DNA from 3 places in the Halalkalibacter kiskunsagensis genome. Region 2 is predicted to be linked to each of the others. Evidence: riboswitches for the same ligand, from Rfam matches in the RefSeq annotation. Region 2 holds a riboswitch; each other region holds the start of a gene.
The links. Region 2 has a riboswitch for S-adenosylmethionine ahead of metK (methionine adenosyltransferase). Riboswitches for the same ligand answer to the same signal wherever they lie in the genome.
Positions count from the first base shown of each region.

Region 1: it holds a riboswitch for S-adenosylmethionine, as region 2 does, so the genes downstream of both, SLH51_RS10885 (methionine biosynthesis PLP-dependent protein) here and metK (methionine adenosyltransferase) in region 2, are expected to answer to the same signal.
Region 3: it holds a riboswitch for S-adenosylmethionine, as region 2 does, so the genes downstream of both, SLH51_RS18995 (peptide-methionine (S)-S-oxide reductase) here and metK (methionine adenosyltransferase) in region 2, are expected to answer to the same signal.

Region 1 is NZ_JAXBLX010000015.1:105,115-111,961, reverse strand. Features, by position in the region: gene metH (methionine synthase) at 1-1,251, opposite strand, end outside; gene SLH51_RS10890 (bifunctional homocysteine S-methyltransferase/methylenetetrahydrofolate reductase) at 1,290-3,125, opposite strand; gene SLH51_RS10885 (methionine biosynthesis PLP-dependent protein) at 3,122-4,240, opposite strand; SAM riboswitch class I at 4,388-4,493, opposite strand; gene SLH51_RS10880 (hypothetical protein) at 4,585-4,746, opposite strand; gene prsW (glutamic-type intramembrane protease PrsW) at 4,780-5,427, opposite strand; gene SLH51_RS10870 (asparaginase) at 5,524-6,492, shown strand; gene SLH51_RS10865 (YpdA family putative bacillithiol disulfide reductase) at 6,709-6,847, opposite strand, start outside.
Region 2 is NZ_JAXBLX010000008.1:109,677-116,523, forward strand. Features, by position in the region: gene metK (methionine adenosyltransferase) at 113-1,318, opposite strand; SAM riboswitch class I at 1,480-1,591, opposite strand; gene SLH51_RS06645 (hypothetical protein) at 1,794-2,168, opposite strand; gene pckA (phosphoenolpyruvate carboxykinase (ATP)) at 2,471-4,051, shown strand; gene SLH51_RS06655 (glycosyltransferase family 4 protein) at 4,127-5,272, opposite strand; gene SLH51_RS06660 (phosphatase PAP2 family protein) at 5,476-6,006, shown strand; gene SLH51_RS06665 (alpha/beta fold hydrolase) at 6,084-6,847, opposite strand, start outside.
Region 3 is NZ_JAXBLX010000040.1:13,398-20,244, forward strand. Features, by position in the region: gene SLH51_RS18960 (fasciclin domain-containing protein) at 1-373, opposite strand, end outside; gene SLH51_RS18965 (hypothetical protein) at 743-925, opposite strand; gene SLH51_RS18970 (hypothetical protein) at 1,362-1,529, opposite strand; gene tenA (thiaminase II) at 1,517-2,185, opposite strand; gene SLH51_RS18980 (ABC transporter ATP-binding protein) at 2,241-2,987, opposite strand; gene SLH51_RS18985 (ABC transporter substrate-binding protein) at 3,007-4,050, opposite strand; gene SLH51_RS18990 (ABC transporter permease) at 4,068-4,847, opposite strand; TPP riboswitch at 4,910-5,022, opposite strand; gene SLH51_RS18995 (peptide-methionine (S)-S-oxide reductase) at 5,153-5,530, opposite strand; SAM riboswitch class I at 5,622-5,737, opposite strand; gene SLH51_RS19000 (alkaline phosphatase family protein) at 5,898-6,847, opposite strand, start outside.

The DNA of each region.
Region 1 (6,847 bases), on a different contig from region 2:
AATCACCACTTCATCCGTTGAATCGATCATTAATGGAACTTTCACTTTATTAACGACAAACTGAAGAAAGTTTTCCATATCTTCAATTTCCTCACGATCAGGGTCTGCTAGACATGCATCAATAACATGGGCACCCTTTTTTACTTGAGCCCTAGCAATCTCTGATGCTTCTTCAAACTTTCCTTCAGCAATTAATCGCTTGAATTTCCTAGAACCAATGACATTTGTCCGTTCACCGACAAATAACGGACGCATACTGTCATCATAAATAAGTGGTTCAATACCAGACACAGCATGAGGGTGCGACTCATTAAACGTTCTCGGTTGAAATTCTTTTGTTGCTTCTACCATTGCACGAGTGTGATCAGGTGTTGTCCCACAACATCCTCCTACTACATTTAACCAACCTTTTTCTGCAAAGCCACGCAGTTTAGTCGCTAATGATTCCGGAGATTCATGATAATGCCCCTCTTCATCAGGCAAACCAGCATTCGGATAACAACTCACATACGTCGTTGCTAGTTCTGATAATGAGCGAATATGATCACGCATAAACTCTGGCCCGGTTGCACAATTTAATCCGACTACTGCTGGGTTCATATGCTCTAACGATAAATAGAACGCTTCAATGTTCTGACCAGCGAGCGTTGTACCCATCGGTTCAATGGTACCTGAAATAAATATAGGCAACTTTACATTAAGCTCATTAAATGCACGTTCAATTCCAATGTACCCTGCCTTAACGTTACGCATATCTTGACTCGTTTCAAGCAACATCACATCAGCGCCGCCACGGATGATCCCACGCGCTTGCTCATGATAGGACTCACACAGTTTCTCAAATGTCGTTCCTCCAGTTACAGACAAGGATTTGGTTGTTGGTCCCATTGCTCCAGCAACAAACCTCGGCCACTCAGGAGTTGAGAATTCGTCAGCAACCTTTTTAGCAATTGCCGTAGCGAGACGGCTCAATTCTTCCGCCTTATATCCTAGATCATAATCATCTAAGACGATATCAGTTGACCCGAATGTATTCGTTTCAATGATGTCTGCACCTGCTTCTAGATAAGCTCGGTGAATCTTTTCAATAACATGAGGAGCTGTTTCATTTAAATACTCGTTACAGCCCTCATACTCTTCTCCACCAAAATCTTCAGCTGTTAAATTGGCTTGCTGTAACATTGTTCCCATTGCACCATCTAAAATAAGAATCTTTTTTTCAAGCTGTTGTTCAAACAAAGACTTAACCATATGTCCGTCCTTTCTACTTTCCGCGTGCTTACTACTAATCATGATCTTCCTTGTAGTATAAGCTTTTTTCCTTCAATATATTGTGTTAACTCCACGGTCATTTCATAGCGCAAAAATGGAGTAATCAAATAAATTCCATTAAAGTACGTAAGGGCTGAATCAATTAACGACTTCGCAATGTTAATCCCTTCAGCTGTTGATGCTTCTTTATTCTCTCCACAAGCCGCCATAGCACGGCGGATATCATCGGTCAGCTTAATGCCAGGCACTTCATTGTGAAGAAATTCGGCATTTCGAGTACCTGTTAATGGCATAATCCCAATATAGATAGGCTCTTTTACGTGCTTTGTTTCACTTGCTAATGCCTCAATTTGTTCCACACTATAAATAGGTTGCGTCATAAAATAATCAGCACCACTCTCAACCTTTTTCACCATCCGTTTAACCGCTTTGTCAAGATGTCTAACATTCGGGTTAAACGCGGCACCGACAGAGAAATTTGCTTTTTGTCCAAGTTCTTTCCCTGAAAACGAAATGCCTTCATTCAATTGTTTAATAAATGAAATGAGTTGAAACGAACTGACATCATACACAGAGGTCGCACCAGGAAAGTCACCAATTTTAGTTGGATCCCCTGTAATGGCTAGGACATCGTCAATCCCTAACGCGTTCAGACCCATTAAATGAGATTGCAACCCAATTAAATTACGATCACGACACGTAACATGTACAAGCGGTCTGACTCCTAGTTGCTCTTTTACCATTGCGCCAAGTGCTAGATTATCGACTCTAGGTGAAGCAAGTGAATTGTCGGCCATTGTCACAGCATCAACCCCAGCCATTTTAAGCGCCTTTGCGCCCTCCATAAATCGTTGAGTGCTTAGTTTTTTGGGTGGATCTAACTCGACAATAACAGATGTACGTTCTTTCACAATTTCTGGTAACGGCGTTTGCTTCCGAGGAATGTGAATCGCTTCTCTCACTCCAACAATCGGCCTAATTGTTTTACTTGTGACTGGTTTCGTTACAGATTTCACTTTTGCAAATGCCTCAATATGCTCTGGTGTCGTCCCGCAACAGCCCCCTAACAACCGTACACCTTGATTAATAAATTGTTCACCCATTGCTTGGAAATAATCAGCATTCGATTGATAGAACACACGCCCATCACGGTAATCAGGTAAACTTGCATTTGGGTAAGCTGATAAAAATGCATCCTTTGGCAAAGGGATTGTTTCAAACGATCGAAGCATATGAAATGGACCAGTTCGACAATTCAGTCCAACAACATTTGCTCCAAGTGCTATAAGTTGATTAAAAGCGTCAGAGACAGCTACCCCACCGTTCATTACGCCAACTTCACCAATTGAAAGGTTGACAATAATCGGTAAATTCGTTAGCTTTCGGGCCAAACTTGTTGCCATTTTTGCTTCCTCTAAATCATAGATTGTTTCAAGTAACAACCCATCGACACCCGCAGTTAATAATTCATTCATTTGCTCCGAAAAAGCAACCTCAATTTCGCGTAAGCTCCACTCTTCAAGCTGAAACCTTCTGATTCCCCCAACTGTCCCGACAACATAAGCTTTCATTTTCGCTGCTTGTCTAGCTATGTTTACTGCCGTCTGATTAATTGTCCGAACATGTTGATCAAGACCGTACTTCTCAAGTTTTAGTTGATTAGCTGCATATGTATTAGTTTGTACTACATCCGCACCAGCTTCAACATATTTTCTATGAGCATTCAAAATTTTATCTGGATCAGTTAAATTCACCTCTTCAAAGCACTGATCAACTCCTTGCTCATACAGCAAGGTCCCCATTGCTCCATCCCCAATTAAAACTTGCCGAGCTAATTGATCTAGTAATTTCATTTGCTCCCCCCCTCTTTAACATACCGGAATGCTTGGTCAAGGTCTGCAATTAAATCTTCAGCCCTTTCTATCCCTACAGAAAACCGCAATAGGCGATTACAGACTCCATTTGCAATCCGAATATCTTCAGGAATATCCATATGTGTTTGCGTAGCAGGATACGTCATCAAGCTTTCAACGCCTCCTAAACTTTCTGCAAAAGATACGAGCTTCAATTGCTGCAAAAACGGGTTCACCCATTGTTCATGCAAAATCCGAAATGAAACCATTCCTCCCTTACCTGGATATAGGACATCCGTTACACATTCTTGCTCATTTAAGTATGTAACGATCGCTTTTGCATTTTCTTCATGTTTATCCATACGAATCGCAAGTGTTTTCATTCCACGAGTTAAGAGATATGAATCAAACGCAGATAAAATAGCTCCAATTCCATTATGATAATATCCAATTCGTTCGCATAATTCTTTTCCTTTTGCAACAATTAGTCCAGCGATCACATCGTTATGTCCACCTAAATACTTCGAAGCACTATGAATTACGATATCGGCTCCATCAACAAGTGGTTGTTGTAACAAAGGTGTGTAAAATGTATTATCGACGATTAATAGCAGTCCGTGTTTCTTTGCAATTTCAACCAAGTCTGGAATGGAAGCTTCTTGCATTAGCGGATTCGTTGGTGTTTCAATAAACAAAGCTTTCGTTTTTTCGGTGATACAATTTTCAAATTGATCAAGTTTCCTCGGATCAGCAAAGGAAAATGTTAACCCCCAGCGATTCCACCCTTGCTCAAATAGTCGGTACGTCCCTCCATATAAATCTTGAGATGCCAATATCTCATCACCTTGTTCAAAAAGAGATAGCACTGTTTGAATGGCAGCCATTCCTGAGCTACAGGCAAATCCTCTATCACCCTCTTCTAATTGAGCTATCGCATTTTCAACTACTTCCCTTGTTGGATTTCCAGTACGAGCATAGTCGTAACCAGTTGACTCACCAATCCCAGTATGTCTATATGCAGTAGAAAAATAAACAGGCGTATTGATTGTCCCAGTCGGATCCTCGGACCTGTTTCCTATTTGAACTAAAATCGTTTCTAGTTTTTCTCGGTTCATCTTTCTTACCTCCAATATTTCAATCAATTCTAGATTTTCTCGCACTCGTAGTCGCTGATTGAGCTATTAATCATCTGATTTGTATTACAAAAAAAACACCTTCACAAAAAATAAGAAGAAGGTGTTTTTTACAAAATCATTCACTTCTTCTTATCTCTCAAGCGAATAAGCTTGATGGAATTAGCACCTGACCTTAAAAAGGCTGGTTGCTGAGACATCCTAGGGCCAGTCCCTCCGTCTCTCTTGATAAGAAATTCAAATTAATTTTTTTTGCGTTGAATCAAAATTACAACAATTCATACAATTTTGCAAGTGAAAATTTCTAGATTTGAAAAGCTGCAACGTTATTCTAATGTTGCATCAACATTTAAATTTTCTTCGTTCCCGCAAACGCAACGTTTAAACCCTGTCTCATACTCTCCATTTTCATTTCGTCTCCCACGTAAAATATATTTCTCTTTACAAACCGGACAACGAATAACAATTCGATAACGTCCTTCTGCCATGATTATCACCCTTTACTCAAATAAAAATATCCATTACTCATCTAGTTGGTGAGCTCTTTTGACCTTATTTAAGGCTACCCACCATAGTATCAACATAAATGGAATTAACCCAATTAAGAAATACATATCAAATACAATCAAAATAGAGTCATATACTCCATGTAATATGATAGGAAAACAAAGGGATAACGTCAAATGTTTCACTCGATGTTGTTCTTCTATCTTAGCTCTCCCTAAATAATACCCCATTATGACACCATACAGAGCATGGCTAGAAACTGGAAGTAATGCTCGACCAAACGCTGTCTCAAGTCCATTAGCAATTAAGTAAAATACATTTTCTAACGTAGCAAACCCTAAAGAAAGCGAAGCACCAAATACTATTCCGTCATAGCGTCTCGCAAAAGTTGCATGTTGATACGCAAAAATCCACAGGAGAAACCACTTAAAAAACTCTTCAACAAATCCATACAAAATAAATGCCCTTGAGAACGGATTAATAAAATATCCTTCCGTCGTAAATGCATATTGCAAAACCATTACTGGAAAAACGAGCAGAACCCCTATTAAAAAAGTTCGAAATACTAGGGTTATTGTACTCGTGTTATAATGGTTACGTAAGTAAAAATAAGATAATAATGCCATTCCTGGAGCGATTGCTGCTGTCACAATTGCAAACAACTTGCTCTTCCTTTCCCAGTGCTTTACTCTTTAAAATTGATAACTAAGCTGGTATTGTATGATATTATGCCATAAATAAAAATCGAGGTGTATATATTGAAAAGAATTCTTGTGTTACATACAGGCGGCACAATTGCCATGCAAGAAAATGAGCAAGGAGCCGTTCAACCAAACTTAATAAACCCATTATATTCCACTATCGAATCGCTATCAAGCATCGCCTCTGTTATCGTTGACGATTATTTGAATATTCCGTCACCGCATATGACCCCTAGTTTAATGATTGATTTGGCAGAACGTTTGAAAGAAAGAGTAAAAGAAGATCAATTAGATGGGATTGTTGTCACACATGGAACAGATACACTTGAGGAAACAGCTTATTTACTTGACCTTTTGCTTGATTGGAATATTCCCGTTATTCTTACTGGAGCTATGCGTTCAAGTAACGAACTCGGCGCTGACGGTCCTCATAATTTAATCGCTTCTGTCAGAGTTGCAGCAAACGAAGATGCACAAGGGAAAGGTGTGCTCGTTGTTTTGAATGATGAGATTCACACAGCAAAAAATGTAACAAAAACACATTCAAGTAATATTGCTACTTTCCAAAGTCCACAATATGGACCAATTGGAATCGTCACAAAACGTGGCGTTTTCTTTCATCACACTCTTTCAAAACGAGAGTGCTACCCTGTAAAGAAGATTACAAAAAAAGTTGCATTATTAAAAACCTACACAGGAATGGATCATTCTATTATCGATGCCATAGCCCAAACACATATAGATGGACTTATTATCGAAGCCTTCGGTCAAGGAAATGTCCCTCCATCGATTGTGCCTGCATTGAATAATTTGATTAACAAAGGCACCCCTGTCGTATTAGTCTCTCGCTGCTTCAATGGTGTCGTTCAAGATATCTATGCATATGAAGGCGGCGGGCGTACATTAAAAGACCTCGGTGTCATTTTTACAAATGGCTTAAATGGGCAAAAAGCAAGATTAAAACTTATGGTGGTATTAGAACAAACAACAGATCGATCGACCATACAGGAATTGTTTTACAAATAGAAAAATCGTAAAGTGATTATTTCAAAAAAGCAATGAGGGAACCGCTGCATCGTAGCAGTCGTTCGACATACAGTGGAGCCATTGCCCTCTTTGAATTCACGTTCATACTTCATTAAATTTTGTTGTTTGTCAATTTTTATTACCTTATAAAAAAGGGATCAAACAGGTAGTTTTTTACCCTTTTGATCCCGGTACATATACTCTGTTATAACAGATTTAAAGCTTTTTATTCGTTTTAATCGCTTTTGCAATGTGTTCTCCGTGGAATCTTCCATTTTCAATAAAGATTTCATTTGCATTATTCCCTGCAGCAATAACACCGGCAATATAAAGTCCTTCTATATTTGTTTCCATC
Region 2 (6,847 bases):
AACCCAAAGCTCATTCTTCTTAGTCGAACTCTCCCCTTCTTTCTTCCCGCCAAGCTAAACTCTCTACAAAAAAAACAGACAGTCTCAAAATGAGACTGTCTCTTCTATGTTCCTATAGTCCAGCTTGCTCTTTTAAAGCAGCAGCCTTATTTGTTTGCTCCCATGGTAATTCCACATCTGTACGACCGAAGTGACCGTAAGCTGCTGTTTGCTTGTAGATCGGACGACGAAGGTCAAGCATTTTTATAATCCCTGCTGGACGAAGGTCAAAGTTGTCACGAACTAGCGTAACAAGTGACTCTTCTGAAACTTTCCCTGTTCCAAACGTATCAATTGAGATGGATACCGGACGAGCAACGCCAATAGCATAAGCGAGCTGCACTTCACATTTATCAGCAAGACCGGCAGCAACAATGTTTTTCGCAACATATCGTGCAGCGTATGCACCAGAGCGATCAACTTTCGTCGCATCCTTACCAGAGAACGCACCGCCACCGTGACGTGCGTAACCACCGTATGTATCCACGATGATTTTACGTCCAGTTAAACCAGCATCCCCTTGAGGTCCACCAATTACGAAACGACCAGTTGGATTAATAAAATATTTCGTATCCTCGTCAATCAATTGTTGTGGAACGACTGGATTAATTACATATTCTTTTAAGTTACGTTGAATTTGCTCAAGCGATACTTCTGGATGATGCTGAGTAGAAATAACAATTGTATCAATACGTGCAGGTTTGCCATCTTCATCATACTCAACCGTAACCTGTGTTTTTCCATCAGGGCGAAGGTAAGGAAGAATTTCATCTTTTCGTACTTCTGTTAAACGACGAGCAATTTTGTGACTTAACGAAATAGGTAGAGGCATAAGCTCTTTTGTTTCATTGTTAGCGTACCCAAACATAAGACCTTGGTCACCAGCACCAATTGCTTCGATTTCTTCATCTGTCATTTGGCCTTCACGTGCTTCAAGAGCTTTGTCAACCCCTTGTGCAATATCTGCTGACTGTTCATCAATTGAAGTGAGCACAGCACACGTTTCATAGTCAAAACCATATTTCGCACGAGTATAACCAATTCCTTTGATTGTTTCCCGAACAATTTTTGGAATATCAACATACGTACTTGTTGTAATTTCTCCTGCTACTAATACAAGTCCTGTTGTAACTGACGTTTCGCACGCAACACGCGCATTTGGATCATTTGCTAAAATCGCATCAAGAATCGCATCAGAAATTTGATCACAAATTTTGTCAGGATGCCCTTCCGTTACAGATTCTGACGTAAATAAACGTCTACTTTTTAATTCTGTCATACTAATCATTTCCTCCTTTAAACACTGCTACTTTACTAGCATGTGTCTTTCTTTGAGACGGCACTCATGCCCCACCGAATGGGAAATACCTACCTGTAAAGACGTATAAACGATAAAAACCCTTTTCCAAAGAGGAAAAGGGTTGAATGTTTACCTTTAGCCTCTTATCGTTCAAGGCAAATGCCTTGCAGGTTAGCACCTTTTCACTCATGGCTACGAGTGTTGGTTGCTGGGCTTCTTCGGGCCTGTCCCTCCGCCTACTCAGGATAAGAGTATCCGTTCGACGCATATCATATCGCACATGTCGTATACTGTCAACTGTTCCTTCTAAATTGTTCCATAATAAAGAGGAACTCTCTTAGGATCACCATATACGTAACATACTTTTGAGCACCCTGACAAATAGCATTGTTCCTTTACCATTTTAGTGTGTGCGATTGCTTTAGAAAGTATGCTCATGGTCCCCCTTTCGCATCTAATAGGGGGTATCATCGTTTCTTCGATTAGGATCTTCTTGAAGCTTACGTTTTAATTCCTCACGACGCATGCGCTCTTGCTCTCGTTCTAGCTCCTGTTTTACGTCTTCTTTTATTTGCATCCTCATCAGTTCATTTTCATTGTCTCTTGGTTTAACTTGACTATACACACCACTAGCGGTTAATCCGATTATCAAAGCCATTAAGACTTGTTCCCCCCACTCTCTCGGGATAAACCAAAGGATACCGGCTATACCTATCGCTAAAAGAGCTCGATACCGCTTCTCAACTCCAAAAGCATTTCCGATCACAGTTACAAGAGCTGCAACCACTGCAGAAACGGTAGCTAGATCAAGCATCGATACTTGGTCCAACACAAACGCCTCCTTTACTTTCTTTACCTACATCGTATGCACAGACTTGAGAAATAGGAACGTCATTTGTACATACACACATCATTCTTCCACTTAACGTACAAAGCCACTTAAATAAAGGACCAATGACAGTATAGGCACCTATTGGTTTCTCTCAAGAAGCTTAATTAAGGATCAAAAAGTATCACATTTTAAAAAAAATTTTAATAGTATAGACTATTAAACTTAATGTGTTATACTAATAAACAAGTTTTATTAAAAGTGGTAATTAATTCATTTAATAAGGAAAGGATTTTGCGACAATGAAAACGATAAGCCTACAATCAGAATTAGCCAATTTAATGAAGCAAGAAAATGTTTATCTTAATCTATCAATCTCTTCCCTAATCGAAAAGTCTTTAATACGCGGTGAAGGGACTTTAACTTCAACCGGTGCACTTAGTGTTGAAACTGGCGCATATACAGGGCGTTCTCCTAAGGACAAATTCATTGTCAAGGAATCTTCTGTGGCAGACAAAATTGACTGGGGAAGCGTGAACCAACCTATTGAGAAAGAGGTCTTCACCTCTTTGTACCATAAAGTTATCAATCATTTAGGTCGTAAAGAGGAACTATTTGTCTCAGATGGATATGCGGGGGCAGACGAATTATACCGTTTGCCTTTAAAAGTAATCAACGAATTTGCTTGGCACCAAGTGTTTGCTCGACAATTATTTATTAGACCTACAGAAGTAAGAAGTGATAATGAAAACAAAGCCTTTACGATTATTTCAGCACCTTCATTTAAAGCAAATCCGACAATTGACGGGACCAGGTCAGAGGCATTTGTGATTGTGTCTTTTGAAGAGCGTGTTGTATTAATAGGGGGAACAGAATATGCAGGTGAGATGAAAAAGTCGATTTTCTCCATTATGAACTACTTACTTCCTGAACAAGATGTCCTCTCAATGCACTGCTCAGCCAACACGAGCAATGAAGGTGATGTAGCCTTATTTTTCGGTTTATCAGGAACAGGAAAGACAACGCTCTCAGCAGATCCACAACGGTCATTAATTGGTGATGATGAGCATGGTTGGTCAAACAACGGGGTGTTTAATATCGAAGGTGGTTGTTATGCAAAATGCATTAATCTCACGGAGGAGAAAGAGCCTCAAATCTGGAATGCGATTAGGTTTGGTACCGTTCTTGAAAATGTCATTTTAGATAAACAAACAAGTCAAGCAGATTATCATGATACTTGTCTAACTGAAAATACTCGAGCTGCCTATCCACTTGAGGCCATTCCAAATGCGTTAATACCAAGTATAGCAGGTCACCCCAACACAATCATCTTTCTTACAGCTGATGCATTTGGAGTTCTACCGCCTATTAGCAAACTAACAAAAGAACAGGCAATGTACCACTTTTTGTCTGGATACACGAGTAAATTAGCTGGTACCGAGCGTGGCATCACATCTCCAGAGGCAACCTTCTCAACATGTTTTGGTGCACCATTTTTACCACTTCCAGCAGCTCGTTATGCAGAGATGTTAGGAGAGAATATTGACCAGCATAATGTTGACGTATATCTTGTTAACACCGGATGGTCTGGCGGTTCCTATGGAGTAGGCGAACGAATGAATCTTAAATATACGCGAGCGATGGTTCAAGCTGCTTTATCAGGAGAATTACGAGCGGTAGAAACGACTACTGACCCTGTCTTTGGATTGCATATTCCACTTCATTGCGCAGGGGTGCCCGACAAAGTTCTGCAACCACGCAATACATGGGAAGACAAGAAAGCATATGATACAAAAGCACAACAACTTGCTACTAATTTCAAACAAAATTTCATAAAATTTAATGACATTAGCGACCGTATAAAACAAGCTGGTCCAAAGTAAATTCAAATACACAAAAAAGGTCTGCCTCACTGGTACCAACTTACATAAGTTGCAGTTGTGGCAGACCTTCTTCTTTCATGCTGAAAATTGTTGTTTCGTCATAGTAATTACATCTTCATAACTCAAAATGAGCCGGGCAAATATTTCTTCCCAAGACTGTGTAAGGGCAAATTGACGTGCGCGCACACCAAAATTTGTACGTAATTGGTCATTTTCTAACATCTGCATTGTATGCTCAGCAAAGGAGCAGACATCTCTAGCAGTACATAAAAAACCATTTTCTCCATGTGTGATGAGGTGCTTCACTCCTCCTACATTCGCTCCAATAATCGGTAGTCCGGATGACATGGCTTCTAATACAACATTGCCAAAAGTCTCAGTAGATGAAGGAAATAAAAAGAGGTCACTTGAAGCATACGCGTTTGCTAATACTTCTCCTTCTAGGAAGCCTGTAAAGGTTATGTGTTCACTTCTATGATTCGACATTGTTTTTAATAGTGGACCATCTCCAACAATAAGCAAGTGTGCATCTTCTCTACATCGTTTAGGCAATGCTTCAAAGGTGTTCATGACGATATCAATATCTTTTTCAGGGGCGATTCTTCCAACATATAATATAATCTTTTTTTGTTTTATCTTGTATTTTTCCCTTATTTCATTCTCTCTTTTGTTTGGGTTAAAAAGGATATGGTTAACTCCCCTTCCCCAAAGCTCAATTTGATCATGTATCGACATCGCAAGTAATTTAGCTTTCGTGCTCTCGGACGGGACGTATACTTTGTGAAACGGCCGATGAAACCAGCTCATATACATCCAAAACCATTTTTGCAAAAAAGGGATATGATAATAATGTAAATAATCATCAAAGTGGGTATGATAAGACGCAACCATAGGAATATGATGTTTTTTCCCATAATGAAGACCGTACAGACCTAAATTAAGTGGGGTGGCAATGTGGATGAGAGTAGGGTTAAACTCGTCTAATGATTGTTTTATATGAAGGAGATTAGGAAGAGCAATTCGACATTCAGGGTATAACAGAAAAGGCAAACTCATAAATCGTTCAATTTGAGGAACTGATGGCACAGAGGTTTTACCATCCGGTGCGAACACTCTAAAATCAACCTGATTCTTCTCCAAATACGATGTTAAACTCAATAATGTTTTGGCTACACCATTAATTTCGGGTGCGTAAGTATCAGTAAAAATAGCAATACGCATAGTTGGATACTCCCCTTTTTTAATAAAGTTGTTACTTCAACTTTACTAAAAAATGTAGTCAATATTTACAAATATTATGTTAAATGATTATTAATTCTCCTTAAAAAAATCAACATTCTATCAACATAAGCTTAAAAGAATGATACTATAATGATAATAGTTTCAGAGTCTCGTATTGAATCTTACTAGATGGAGTGTTTTCTATGAATCGAATTGTGAACTGGTTATCCATCAATGACAACCGAGTATTTTTTGTCGTAAACCAACTGTGGAGATGCAAAGTGTTGGACGCTTTATTACCGAGAATTACCCACCTTGGTGGGGCAATCTTTTCACTTTCTTTGCTTTTTTTTCTCATGATTATTTTTACAAATGATATACGCTACTGGGCAATTGATGCCTTTATTTCTTTAAGCTTGGGTTTTGTTAGTGTTCAAATAATAAAAAAACTATCCTGCCGAAAGCGACCGTATCTCACTTTGCCTAATGTTAATATATGCCAGAATCCATTAAAAGACTATTCATTCCCGTCAGGACACACGACTGCTGCTTTTTCAATTGCCGTTGTATTTGCTCTCCATTCTCCACTTCTAGCGTTAAGTGTTATCCCGCTTGCATTACTTGTAGGCATTTCAAGAATGTATGTAGGCTTGCATTATCCAACAGACTGTATTATCGGTGCTCTACTTGGAACGATCAGCGCTATTCTAGCTGTCTATTTCATTTATGTGTGAAAGAGAAAACTTCCTTGAGAACTTTTCAAGGTCGTTTTCTATCACTTGGTCTCCCTCTCCTATCTCCTTACAATTCATTAGGAGATGTATGAAGCAATATGATGATAAAGATCATTTGGACGCTCCTCTGTTACTAAATGACCTGTTTTTTCATACGTAATGAGCTTAGCATTTGGTAAGTCTTGTACCAATCTTTGTCCAATTTTAAGAGGAACAACTCTGTCCTCCTCTCCCCATATTAACAACGTAGGAATTTGAATTTTGCTTAATTGATAACTTGTTAAATCACCTTCACGATACCTCAACAGTCTTTGTAGTGATGTATAGAAATCTTTTTCTGTTAAAGGCCTCGTAAACTCTTCTATTAACTCCTCTGTTATGAATGATTTGTTGTAAAATACATTTTCTAAGCTTTTCTTAATATCTTTTTTACGAATATACTGCTCTACAAAAAACCGAAAAAATGGCAAATATGAACAGTATATCAATGGTTTTTTAGCACTTTTTAAATATCCAGAACTACATAATAACACTAAATTTTTCACTTTATATGGAGCTAATTGGGCAGTATATAAGGCAATTTGACCACCCATAGAATGACCAATAATTGTTACATCTTTCAGTTTAAAATACTGTATGCATTCTTCAATAAACTTAGCGTAATTAGAAAAAGAATAAATAAACGTTTTTGATTTCTCACTTCTACCAAATCCAGGTAAATCGATAGCAATTACAGAGAATTCTTTTGTTAATAAAGGCATCAACCGATTAAATGTATAAGTCGAAGAAACAAATCCATGAATTAATATAATCGGCGGTCTTCCATTTAAAACATATTCAC
Region 3 (6,847 bases), on a different contig from region 2:
CTAATGTTTTCACCTTCATCCCATCTTTCAGATCACTAGACATCACTTTACCAGGTATGACGTGGTACAGCAGAATATCCTTTAAGTCTTCTCTTGCTAATAATTCTTCTGCTGTTACATTTAGATCATTTAGTAGCTTTTCAAACGCCTCATCTGTCGGAGCAAATACAGTAAACGGTCCTTCGCCTTTCAGTGTCTCGATCAAACCAGCTTTCTCTAAAGCAGCCACCAACGTATTAAAGTCACCTGTTTCTACCGCTGTGTCGACAATGTCCTTTTTACTTCCTGAATTCTCTGCTGCAAATCCTCCGACTGAGAATGACATCACCAACATAAAAATCAACAAAACCACAGCATACCATTTCTTATCCATTAATAAATCCTCCTTTTTTTCCGGTAATCATCCAATTTTTAAAGAAATAACATTCGCTCTAACACTTTCTTAAGTACACACCCCCGTTATGTAAACTCAAAAGGTATTATTCGTTTATTTGACACTTTTATCCTTACGTGAACAATAAAAAAACTTATTATGATCCTTAGTAAAAAAACAAAGATGCAATCGTCCATCCCCCTTTTAATGAAGAGTGGATGATCCATATAGAGCCTTCCTGCAGTAAACTTAATTTGCAAAACAAGAAATTGAAGACATGCGGCCCACCATAAAAAAGGTCCAGCAAACAAGCCGAACCTTTCATCACCTTATTTTATTTATACCGTAGTGCAAAACGATAAAAATAAATTAATTCATCCCGTTCCATTTCCCTTGGTTTTTGGATGATTTTAGCTTTTTAGCTTTTTCTTTGTGCTGCCTGTTAGCTGCTGCACTTCCAAGTTCTTTAGAGAACTCTGAATCAGTTTTACTTGAATCAAATCCTTGTTTGTTCTTTTGGTCTGCGTTCGTTTTGCCATTTCGTTTCGCCATAGTATCACCCCTTCTCTCTTTATTTTGAGAATTAAAAAGAGAATTATACGTGATTGCTTTTTTCCTTAATATTGTTTAAAAACCAGTCCTTAGGGGAAAATAATTTACCTTTCTACTGCTGTTGTATTCGATCGTTTTCGGGACAGTCGTAACCACGCTGCCCCTTTTTGCATCATGTTTTCTTAGAATAAACTATGAAAAAGTGATGTGAGATGTTGTGACCAAAGTTCTTTTGCGTCTTAAAAATTATGTTTATGTAAACTAAAAAAACAACCCTTTTGGATTATGCTTTATTTGCCTGGCAACGTCCTGGCTCACCCTTTCTCTTCTACGGGGAAAGGATGTCTTGACGCTATTAACTGGAGATTTTTCAAAAGGTCATTAATACTAGTAACTTTAAAACACATCAAAAAATACAGTTGGATGGGTCATACAACTAGTTATGAATAACTGCAACTACCTCTCCTACTCGAAGCCATTGAAAAAGTCCATCGAGAAGCGGCAATGGCTCCGCACGTTGCGCGCCCGCGGATTGAGAAACCCACTCATAGCGTGCTTTAAAACAAGGCAACGGCTTTTTCAGTAGCTCACCTACACTGGCCACTTCTCTAACGTATAGGACATCTCCCAAAACATATACTCATACCTGCTGCTTGTTATAAAAATAGACTCCATTCGTTGCTTCTCTTCTGCTGAAGCTTTTTTTGCGCAATCATCCAAACGGTTAATCTGTTCCTTTACTAACGTTGCAAACCATTCGTCACCATACGTATCAATCCACTTTTGATAGACGGGATGCTCTGGAGTAGAGCCTTTATACTTCTCTCCGATTTCCCAGTACAACCAATAGCAAGGAAGAATAGCCGCAATCACTTCCCCTAGAGAGCCTTTATAGGCAACAGAAAACAAATGATTCGTATAAGCAACTGCAGTCGGAGCAGGTTCCTCAGCCATATGGCCTTCGCTATTCTTTTCTAGTCCTAAGTCTTTTGCAAATCCTTCATGTAGCATATGCTCTGCATCAAAAGTCGATTTAGCATGAAACGCCATTTGCGACGTTGTATGAAAGTCTAATGCTTTTGCAGCCCCAATCGCTTGTACTTGAGCAAACCTGGAAAGGTAAAAGGAATCTTGCTGTACATAATATGTAAAACACTCAATTGGTAATGACCCATCAGCTACTCCTCTAACAAACGGATGTTCAAAGCTTGCATTCCAAATGGAATCTGCCTTTTTTCGAAGTTGTTCTGAAAATTTCATTTCATTCATCCTCTCTTTAATAATCTATTCCCAAAACTTATAAGTTAAATAGCTTTCATTCGTTCATTTCGTATAATGCGTTCATTAATCGGCCTTTCAACTCTAAAAATTCGGGAGAGACCTTCATTTCTGTTTTCCTTGGCCGAGACAATGTCACCTTCTCTTCTAGAATGACCTCTGTTGGACGAGGGGCTAGCACATAAATACGGTCTGATAAGAATATCGCTTCATCAATACTATGTGTGATAAATAAGACGGTTCGTTGCATTTTCCTCCATATTTGCAACAGCCAACTATGCATTTTCTCACGAGTTAACGCATCCAGAGCGCCAAAAGGTTCATCTAATAACAATAGTTCTTTTTTATGCAAAAAGGTTCGTAGCAACGCAGCTCTTTGTTTCATTCCTCCCGACAAGACGTCCGGATAAGAATGCTCATATCCTTCTAATCCAAACAGCGGAAAAAGAGAAAGCGCCTCTTCCTTAACTTGTTCTGTTTGTTGCTTCGTTATCATTGGACCTAAAAGAACATTTTCTAGCACGGTTTTCCATGGGAATAATAAGTCCTTTTGCATCATGTAACTGCTATAACCACGTTTCCCAATTATATTCTGACCATCTAGTGAAATTTCTCCCTCATGCGGAATATCAAGGCCCGTAATTAAATTAAATAATGTACTTTTGCCACAGCCACTTGGTCCAATTAATGAAACAAACTCTCCTTTTTGAAGATACAGGTTTATTCCTTTAATAACGGGTTCCCCGCCAAACGAATGCTGCAGATTGCGAATGCTTAGTTCCATATACACTCCTAATTTCTCATTAAGGTAAGAATTTATTTGTCATCGCTTCTTCAGTCGATACTTCTATTTCAATTAGTCCAGCCTCAAGCATCCAAGAGGAAAAATTATCCCAAATGTCTTCACTTTGAATGCCCCACTTTTCTGCCCCCCCTTGATAACGCGGGCTTAGCCAATTTTGTGACGCACGAATAAGTTCTTCATCTGTTTCCGGGGTAGCAGCAATTAAAATCTCCGCTGCTTCATCTGGTTGTTCTATCGCAAATTCATATCCTTTTGACATAGCTCTTACAAATTTTTCAACGAGTTCAGGCTTCTCTTTAATTACAGCATCGCTGCTAAAAATAACAGGAGAATAATAGTTAAAGACAGGATCAATATCTTTAAGATAAATCATATTAATGTCTTCACCGCGAATTTCCGCTTCAATTCCTGTCCAACCATAAAAAATCCATTGAAAATCAATGTCTCTCTTCGTATTTGCAAAAAAATCAGCTGATCCAACAATGACATTTTCTACCGAAGAAGGATCAACATGATGCTGATTTAAAACAGTGTTCAAAATCGCCTCTTCCTCAGCACCTCCAAAACCGCCATATGTTTTCCCTTCAAAATCCTCTGGTGATGTAATCTTTTTTTCAACTGGAGAAGCAAAGCCAGAAGTATGCTCCTGAATCACAGCAGCGATCGAAACGACTGGAATATCTTTTGATCTAGCAATGGTCACACCAGTTTGGGATCCGACCCCAAAATCGGCTTGTCCTGCCGCAACAATTGGTACAGCACCTTCCATCGCCGGTTCGATAATCGTTAAATCAATTCCTTCTTCTTCAAAGAACCCTTTTTCTTTGGCGACATAAATACCGGTATGATTCGTGTTTGGTACCCAATCTAACATAAAGGTTGCTTCAACTAATTCTGAAGATTCAACCGGCACCTCTCCCCCAGCTTCTGATTCGATTTCCGACTCCACTTCTTCACTTTGATTCGGCTCTTCTACTTGATTACAACCAACTAAAACGAGCATGATAATCAATAACAAAAAGGTACTTACTTTCTTTAACATCGAATTCTCTCCTTAATTCATTTTTTATATTTGTGAGACTTATGTTTCCACGGCATCATAACTCTACCTAGGATAACAACAACTAAAAATAAGAGGCAGCTTAATAGTGAAATTATCACAATAACAACGAAGACTTTGTCTGTTGCAAACGAGCTTTGAGCTTTTATTAAATAAATTCCTAACCCAGAACTTGCACCAACCCACTCTGAAATAACAGCTGCTAACACACTATAAGTCGCTCCGATTCTCAACCCTGTAAATAGATTAGGAAGCGCGTGTGGGAATCGAACAGAATAAAATACCTGCCAAAATGACCCTCCCATTGACCTAACAAGCCGAATCATATCCCGATCACTTGATTGCAGCCCCTCAACTACACTAACGACAACCGGAAAAAAAGTCACTAAAGCTACGACAAGCACCTTAGGGAGGATTCCGTACCCAAACCAAATAATTAGCAAAGGTGCAATCGCAATAATAGGAATCGTTTGCGAAAATAAGAGAATTGGATAAAAACTTTTACGTAAAAACGGTGAGATATCTAATATAAAAGCCATCACTAACGCAACTGCAATCCCTAATAAAAATCCAAGCACCGCCTCTTTCGTAGTCATCCAAATATGTTCCGGTAATAGGTGCCACGTTTGAAACAACGTATGAACAATCAAACTGGGAGCTGGTAAAATCCAGTTTTCAATCTCCCAAAACCTAACAACCACTTCCCATAACACGAGAAAAATTAAAATAGCGCTGATCGCAGGTGCAGCTGAACGGACAAACTGACGTAAAGAAACCATGTTTACCTCCTTTCGCAAAAAAAAACCTACACACCACAGAGGCGTGTAGACTTACATTTCACATGTAATTCTAATAAACATCCCTCCGCTGGCATTACCCAGATCAGGTTTAAAGGGTCGATATCTTCATCGGGATATCCTCTCAGCCAGCCTCATAGCTCCCCTATTAATTTTCATAATTTTTCCTTTCAAAGCGTAACACACATTCTGAATTACAGCAATATTCCGTTCTTTCCAACTGAACAAGATTACTCGTCGTGTAATGCTTCACAGTTAACTTAAATATTCTTTCATGTGAAGTTTAATTAAGATATTCGTTGGATCTCTTCCAAGCTATTAATATGTTCCCATACTGGGGTAATTTCTGTAATAATTTCATCTTTTAAAATATGTTTTAGTTCGTTTTTCTTTTGTTTAGCTATAGTTAATTGATTAATAGTAGAAAAGAAAATGAATGATTGATTTTTAACTTGCTGACCTTCTCTAATTGTTGGGTCATGCAAGTCAAAAAACAAATCTAATAATTCGTTATAGGATACTTTCCAAGGATCAAACCATATTTCTACTAGATCTACATTGGCCCGTTTTAAATGCCCTATTTGAACATATTCAATACCACGAAAAACTGTAATAAACGCTTTTTGACTGAAAAATTCACTTGCACCAAACACTGCTTTTTCCATTATTATCGCTCCTCCTGAGCGATAAGCCTCTCATCCATTCAAAAAAACCTCTCTTTAATTTAAAGAGAGGTTAGTATGATTAAATACATTGCTCTCATCTTTCAAAGGTTAACACCTTTGCAGGAATTAGCACCGTTCAAGTCAATATTTTGACTTGATGGTTGCCGGGTTTCATAGGGCCTGTCCCTCTACCACTCTGGATAAGAAGTTTATCGCTATTTAATTTTTTATTCTTTAACAACTTTATTGATACTAATCTTATCAACCACTTAGCTAAAATTCAAGTAATATTTTAAAAATAATGATAAAAGTTGCCTTTTTGTTGGCTCTTTCTTGTTCCTAATAGTTATTTATTTTGATTGCTAAGTTATGAACTAGTAAGGTCTAAAATCCACTTTTTCAAGTCGACCATACGGAAAAAATCAGGTGTCGTTTCTGTCCCTGTAACCAGCATCGGAATCAAAGAATCATTTTTATGAAATCCTCCATGACTAGCGCCTCCCGCATGAGAAGGAGTAACTTCCCCTCTTAACTCATACCCTGGTTTTGCTGATATAACTACAAAGTCTCCTTCATGAGAATGAAGAGTGCTATGAAGCCTTTTTAGAGCATCAGGAAAATCACCGAAAGTGACATCGTTTCCCGTTATAGTTAAATCAAGAATAGAATGATCTCCCCTAATCTCCCAAGTTTGATCGAATTCATCCTTTACTTGTCCACCTTCTTTAAATTGAAAGCTTTCTTTTTTGTCACCCGCAGCAACATGAATCCATTGATCTATCTTCCAGGAGATCATATCGAGGCGTTCCTCTGTTTTCAATTTCTCGACAATCTCTGTTAGTGGTACATCGTCTGTATTTAATGAATAGATAAAACATGACCTCAAATTGTTTGCTAACACTACTTGATCTTCTTTTCGCACACCCTTACTCAATTTTGTAACCTTTAATGGCTGTAATAATTTCCTTAGGTCAACAAAGGCTTGTGATTTGTCATCCTTTATGCCCGATTGACCATTATCTCCAATCAAAATCCAAATATAATTATCAAGTGCCTCTTCCCATGTCGGAAAGGAGTCCAACATCGTCTGTAAGTTTTTATCCATTTCCTTAATCCCCTTCGTATCCATAGGTCCACGTTTATGAACGTTCTTATCATGATCAGGGAGATAGACTAGGGAAAAATCAGGAATATCATGATTATTGACTAAATGAGTAAATTCTTGAGCGGAGAATTTATTATTAAAACCATATTTATGCCAAACACTGCTGTATTTCCCATTAGGATCCAGCCTAGATAAGCGACCATAGACATACT